One region of the Vibrio syngnathi genome, then DNA from elsewhere that is predicted to be linked to it. Evidence: riboswitches for the same ligand, from Rfam matches in the RefSeq annotation. Region 1 holds a riboswitch; the other holds the start of a gene.
What was found. Region 1 has a riboswitch for cobalamin ahead of K08M4_RS02260 (cobalt-precorrin-5B (C(1))-methyltransferase). Riboswitches for the same ligand answer to the same signal wherever they lie in the genome.
Positions count from the first base shown of each region.

Region 2: another riboswitch for cobalamin. It lies ahead of K08M4_RS00655 (TonB-dependent receptor domain-containing protein); the one in region 1 lies ahead of K08M4_RS02260 (cobalt-precorrin-5B (C(1))-methyltransferase).

Region 1 is NZ_CP017916.1:449,500-452,917, forward strand. Features, by position in the region: gene K08M4_RS02255 (precorrin-8X methylmutase) at 1-214, opposite strand, end outside; gene K08M4_RS02260 (cobalt-precorrin-5B (C(1))-methyltransferase) at 229-1,413, opposite strand; cobalamin riboswitch at 1,520-1,650, opposite strand; gene K08M4_RS21920 (phosphoglycerate mutase family protein) at 1,661-2,125, opposite strand; gene K08M4_RS02270 (FecCD family ABC transporter permease) at 2,115-3,140, opposite strand; gene K08M4_RS02275 (ABC transporter substrate-binding protein) at 3,127-3,418, opposite strand, start outside.
Region 2 is NZ_CP017916.1:131,735-135,152, forward strand. Features, by position in the region: gene trmA (tRNA (uridine(54)-C5)-methyltransferase TrmA) at 2-1,111, opposite strand; cobalamin riboswitch at 1,296-1,497, shown strand; gene K08M4_RS00655 (TonB-dependent receptor domain-containing protein) at 1,538-3,298, shown strand; gene K08M4_RS00660 (Dph6-related ATP pyrophosphatase) at 3,347-3,418, shown strand, end outside.

The DNA.
Region 1 (3,418 bases):
TGATTGCCGACTCAATCGCGTCCTCACTGAATTGGTACAGTTTTGCGTATTCAAAGTCACCCGTAGTATGAATGGCACGACGAACCACATTCCATTCGCCTTGATTGAAGTTGTGACCACCATGAATCGTTTCGATTTCGTCATCAATGATAGAGAAAGAATCACTTTCAATTTGACGGCCTTGTTTGGTCATTTGACGCATATCATTAGTCATAGTGTTTTCCTTGTTCATGCTTCGTCATCAAAGTCTGTGGTTTGAATACCCACATCACTTCCTTTTGAGCAGAGATGTTCTGCTAACAGATCGCCATTAAAGTCGATCAATTTGAATTCAATGCTGACGTGATGTTTGACATACACAGCAGCGTGCTCTGCAGCTTGTTTGCAGAGCAAGGTAAGAAAGTCGTAATTAGGTGTCTCTTGGCCCGATTGGGCTTCTTTCCATGTATCGAGTACGTGGCGGCCTGTATTGGCTTGGCTAACCGCTTCGGAAAATTCACTTGACGCGCCCGATTGAGTGGCGAGATCGGCAAGCAATGAAAAGTCGATCGATTTACCGGATACGTGAGTCATCATGTGTCCTGCGACCATTTTTCCGAGTTTGCCTATCATGGCGACCACGGTAACTTTGCTCACTTGGTAGCGTTTCGCAGCGCGAAGTCCGACCCCAACAAAATCTCCAGCTTGGATAAAGCACATCGAGTCATAAGTGGGTAGCATGGCCATCGCTGACTTTTCGGTTCGAGAGCCTGTCGTGAGAACTAAGTGGTCTTGGCCATTTTGTTTCGCGATTTGTACCGATTGGCGGACTGATGCTGAAAATGCAGAAGTGGAGTAGGGCTTTACGGTCCCGCGCGTCCCTAAAATTGAAATGCCACCGATTAAGCCTAAGCGTGGGCCTATGGTTTCTTTGGCGCGTTCTTCACCGTCAGGGACACAAATTTCCACTGAGATACCGGCTGATTTCCTCTGACCATCGGTTGATTGATTCCACTCTAAGGTGATCATGTCGAGAATGTTTTTATGTGGAACGGGATTAATCGCCGCTTGACCAACAGGAAGCTCTAATCCGGGTAGCGTCACACGCGCTACGCCAACCCCCCCATCGATGTGAAAACCGGGGTCTGAATGCCAGCGGGCAATACTCTGAATATGGGCTTCGTGGGTGCAGTCGGGATCGTCTCCTGCATCTTTAACAATGCTGGCGGTCACCGCATCGTTGGATGTTTGGATAAACGCGACCTTAAACGTAGCGGGCTCACCATTCGGTAAAGTGATGGAGATATAGTCAGGCTGCTGTCCGGTTAACAGTGTTTGAACTGCCGCTCTGCTTGCTGCAGCTGCGCACGCACCTGTGGTAAACCCACTGCGGAGATCGGACTTATTTTTGGATCGTTTAACTTTTGTGACCACAGTATTCTTCATCTACGTTTGAGGTATTGACGAATACAGAGCGTTCCCTTGTTAGACAAGGTATGGATAGGTGTTGAGTTTTCCCGCTCGATATTCATGTATGCCCAGGTATTCTGACTTACGATGTTGAGGTTCTCATTGCGCTTTACTCCTTCCCAAGTCGTGTGACTCAGTGGTTTGTAAAGGGCTCATCGCTTACAGCTGCGGGTACAGTCCAGGAGTTACACCTGATTCCCTGATGTTGACGTTATATTTCGATATCTATTCTGAGGATTTCTCCGTTATTAGGTGTTTCTATGATTTGCTTTGGTGTCCCTAAACTGGCTAATGTTTTTATCCAGTCGCCATGTCCGAGCAGCAAAATAGGGTTCTCATTGTTGTGGTGACGAGAAATTCGTTGGATCCACTGAATAGCCATTGTTCTTCGTTGCTGTTCTGAATCGAACTCACTGAGCTCCATTTGAGAAATGACGGGCACTTTCAGGTAGCGTGCGATCGTTTTCGCGCTCGAAATAGCACGGCCTAATTGACTGGTGTAAATAGCATTGAGGGTCAATGACTTTTGAGTCGCGAGATAACGACCGACGTTATGCATCTGTCGTTTGCCTTCCATTGTCAGAGGGCTATCCAATTGATTCTGCATTTTGCCAATTCGGTTCCATTCGGTTTCGCCATGACGAATCGCAATGATGGTGAAGCGTTCAGCTTTCATTACTTTTCTCCATCAAAATGGAAACAATGAATAGTGCTCCAAACGCGGTGGTGACAACACCAAGAGGCAGTTCTTGAGGTGCAACCAAAGTTCTTGCCAAAATATCACTTAATAGCATAAGCAAAGCCCCAATCAGCCCTGAAGTGATGAGTAACTTTTTGTGTAGTGGGCCGATGATTTTTTTCGCGATATGAGGAACCATCAAGCCAATAAATCCGACGACACCGATGATAGAAACAAAACATGCAGTCGCAAAAGCGCAGACAATAAAGACACCAGTTTGCAAGCGTTTTGTATCGACTCCCATCGTTTGTGCTACGTCGTCTCCCGCAAGTAAACAATCTAATTGACGATGTTTTAAGATACTGAGGGCTATCAAGGCGAGAAGTCCAGCAAGCACAATTAACACATTGTCCCAGCGCGCATTCCCTAGGCCTCCTAACGACCAAAATAGAATCGAATGGGCAGCACGTTGGTCACCGTGGAAGACCAAGAAATTGGTTAAGGCTGTAAATAAGAATGAGATAGCCAGCCCAGCTAAAACAATTTGAGAAGACGCTTGCCCATTTACTTTTCTGACTAGAAATAGCACAGCCGAAGCCGAGATTATTCCGCCGATGAAAGCGGCGAGTGGAAGTGTCCAAATACCGATAGCGCTGCCGATGACTGTAATCACAAACACAGCTCCAGTCGCTGCACCAGATGACAATCCAAAAATGAAGGGGTCGGCAAGGTCGTTTTTTGTGACGGTTTGTAATAACGCCCCCACAATACCCAATCCAGCACCGCAAATAATCGCGATGATTGTTCTTGGCAAGCGTAAATGCAGTACCACTTGATCTATCGGAGAGTCGATCTGTTGACTCATCGCAGCTGAAAAAATCGTAGCGACTTGTGTAAAAGATAGATTAACGCTGCCTAAACTCAGAGAAAGCATCGCTAAGAGGGCAAAAACAGAACTGAATACGCAGGTGTTCAGTACGGTTCGGTTTAGGTTAGTACTAAGACTTGTCATGGATTTCTTGGATGCGCTGTGCCAGTTTTTCAATTGCAGCTATGTTTGCTGGCCCAGGAGTAATTTCCTCATAACGTAGAGGAAGGTATTGGGTCGTCTTTACCGCTGTGGTCAGTTTCATCGCTGGGTGTTGTTCCAAAAAGGCTTGCATGCCTTTAGCGCCTGTCCCATTTTGATAATCGAGAAGAATAATGACATCAGGGTTATGCATCGCAACTGACTCCCATGATGTGGTTCCCCAGCTGATATCCAGATCTTTCATTACATTGTCGCCACCT
Region 2 (3,418 bases), 320 kb from region 1:
CTTACGCTTTACGCTCTAGGAATACACCAGCCTCCATGTGGTGCGTGTAAGGGAACTGGTCAAATAGAGCAAAACGAGTGATATCGTGCGTTTCGCTTAGAATATCTAGGTTCTCTTTCAATGTCTCAGGGTTACAAGAGATGTACATGATGCGCTCGTAACCTTGAACCATCTTACAAGTATCCACATCCATACCTGAACGTGGTGGATCAACAAAAATAGTGTTGCAGTTGTAGCTCTTCAGATCGATGTTTGCTTGTTGTAGGCGACGGAATTCACGCTTGCCTTCCATTGCTACGGTAAAGTCTTCTGCAGACATGCGGATGATCTGAACATTTTCAATCTTGTTCGCCGCGATGTTGTATTGCGCGGACTCTACTGACGGCTTCGCTAGTTCTGTTGCCAGTACACGTTCGAAGTTCTGTGCCAGTGCTAGTGAGAAGTTACCGTTACCACAGTAAAGCTCAAGCAAGTCGCCTTTGCTGTCTTGAGTGCAGTCGACAGCCCATTCCAACATTTTCTCTGCTACTTTGCCGTTTGGTTGAGTAAAGCTGTTTTCTACTTGCTGGTAGATGTAGCTATCACCATTCACATCTAGTTTTTCAATGACGTAGTCGCGATCCAGTACGATTTTCATCTTACGAGCACGGCCAATCAGGTTTAGATTAAAACCTTCATCGTTTAATTGCTGCTTAAGTGCTTTAGCATCTTGAATCCACTGTTCATCCAATTGACGGTGGTAAAGCAGTGATACCAAAATTTCACCACTTAAAGTCGAAAGGAAATCGACTTGGAAGAGCTTATGGCGCAGAGAATGGTTGTCTTTCATTGCATCCGTTAAGAGAGGCATTAGATCGTTGATCAGGCGGCTAGCCGCTGGGAACTGGTCTACGCGGTATTTTTCTTTAGTTTCTTGATTGAACATGACGTAATACATATCGTCACCTTCATGCCACACACGGAATTCAGCACGCATGCGGTAGTGTTGCTCTGGAGATTCATACACTTCCAGCTCAGGCACATTATATTCTGAGAACATTTCAGTAAGACGTTCAGTCTTTTCTACGAGTTGCTCTTGGTAGCGTTGCGGGTTTACTTCTAAATTCGCCATTGTTATGCCTTTTGCTGTCGTGCTTTTAAATCAAGAGCGCAGATTTTATTCAATCTCAGCACTATGTCCAGTGTTGTCCTAACAATGAGTAAAAGATCGTTCGTAAATAATAGCAATGTAATATCACTAAAGTTTTGTAGCACGGAAAATTTGAATATTGACTGGACAAAAGAAAGATAGCTTAATAACATCTTTGCAAGCTGGTGCTATCTAGATGTATAGATGGCTGAAAGGGAATCTGGTGGGAATCCAGAACTGACGCGCAGCGGTAAAAGAGAACGAGTATTCATAGACACTGCAAATAGCATTTTGTGGGAAGTCGAATATTAGGTAACCGAAAGGTTGTGCTCTTGAGTCCGAATACCTGCCAGCGGCCAAGCCACATAATGTGGTTTGGTAGGACTTTACGCGATTTAGGATCACAACATGAACAAATCCCTTTTAGCGGTTACTGTAGCATCGCTGCTTTCACCTATCTCCAATTTACAAGCACAAGAAGCATCTACTGACGAAACCATGGTCGTTACGGCTAACCGTTTTGAGCAAAGCACTCAAAGTACCACGCTACCTGTTGTAGTTGTTACTCGATCAGAGATTGAAGCGATTCAAGCTAATGATATTTACGAAGTACTACGTCGTTTACCTGGTATTCAGGTAGCGAGCAACGGTGGTTACGGACAAAAGCAGAGTGTTTTTGTTAGAGGTACTAACTCTGACCACATCTTAGTACTGATTGATGGCGTGAAAACAGCAAGTGCAACATCAGGAGGAGCAAATTTTGCTGCTATTCCACTAGTTGGTGTTCAGCGCATTGAGTTTGTGCGTGGTCCTCGAGCTGCAATTTATGGAGCCGATGCGATTGGTGGTGTAATTAATATTATTACAGACACATCAAGTTCAGAAGCAAAAGTTAGCGTAGGGTTTGGATCTGATTCATACAAAAAAGGCAGTGTGGCAGTGTCTGGTAATATTACAGACTCTACAAGTGGTTCTGTAGCTGTAAAGCGAGCAGAGACTGATGGGTTTTCTGTTCAAAACTCAGCAGGTGATCAAGACGCAGATGGACATGAAGTGACTGAGCTAGCGCTTGCGATAACTCATAAACTGAATGACGAGTTTAAGCTTAAGTTTAATTCTACTTACTCGGATGGTGAAACAGAGTACGATCCGAAAAATGCTAAAAAAGATCAGACACTTTACAGTGCAATAGGCCGTCTTAGTTATACTGGAGAAACGTTGTCGAGCAACTTTTCTTTAAGTAAAGCTCAAGATTCTAGTAAAGATTATTACTACAAAAGTACTTATCAAACGGATCACCAGGCCGTTGCTTTCACAAATTTATTCGCTGTGAACAATGAAGTTTCTATTGGTGCGGGCCTTGATTGGTCTAAAGATGACGTATCAGAGTCCTCAAAAGACTATGCCGAGAAATCTCGTACGAATAACTCGCTATATGTTAGTGGCTTTTATGACAACCAAACCGTACAAGCTGAATTAGCTTTACGCGGTGACGATAACCAACGCTATGGCAAGAATACTACATGGCAAGCGGGTTTAGGATATTGGCTAGCAGCTAATTATCGCGTGACGGCTAATGCTGGTACGGCATTTAAAGCACCGACATTTAATCAACTATATTGGCCGGGCTCAGGTGTACCAACACTGAAGCCTGAAGAGTCAAAAAACTATGAAGTCGCATTCGAAGCCCATCAATCATTAGTTGATTGGAGAGTGTCGGCTTACAAAAATGATATTAAAAACATGATAGTTGGATGGCCATCAAAAAACATTGGTGTCGCTGAAATTAAAGGCTTAGAGCTATCGGGAGAATTCGATACAGGAAGTTTCTCTCACCAAGTTAGCCTTGACTTTATGGACCCGACAGATAAAAGCGATGGGTCTCAACTTTTACGTAGAGCGAAACAAAATGCTAAGTGGAACGTGACGTATTTTGCGGACAACTGGCAGGCGGACTTGAGTTATTTATATCAAGGTAAACGTATGGATAGCGGCAATGTTGAGTTAGATGAGTACTCGCTAGTAGATATAGCTGCGAGCTACTTTGTGACGGATCATTTCACAATGAGAGGGCGTATTGCCAACCTTTTTGATAAAGATTACACGTTAGCTAAAGGGTATGAAACACAAGAAAGAAGTTTCTTTATAAACGCTGACTACCAGTTCTAATTAACAACTAAACCGCCTTCGGGCGGTTTTTTCTTATTGGATATATCAATGAAAAAGAAAGTCGTCATAAGTTGGTCGTCAGGAAAAGACTCTACCTTAGCGTTAGAGCGTCTACTTGAA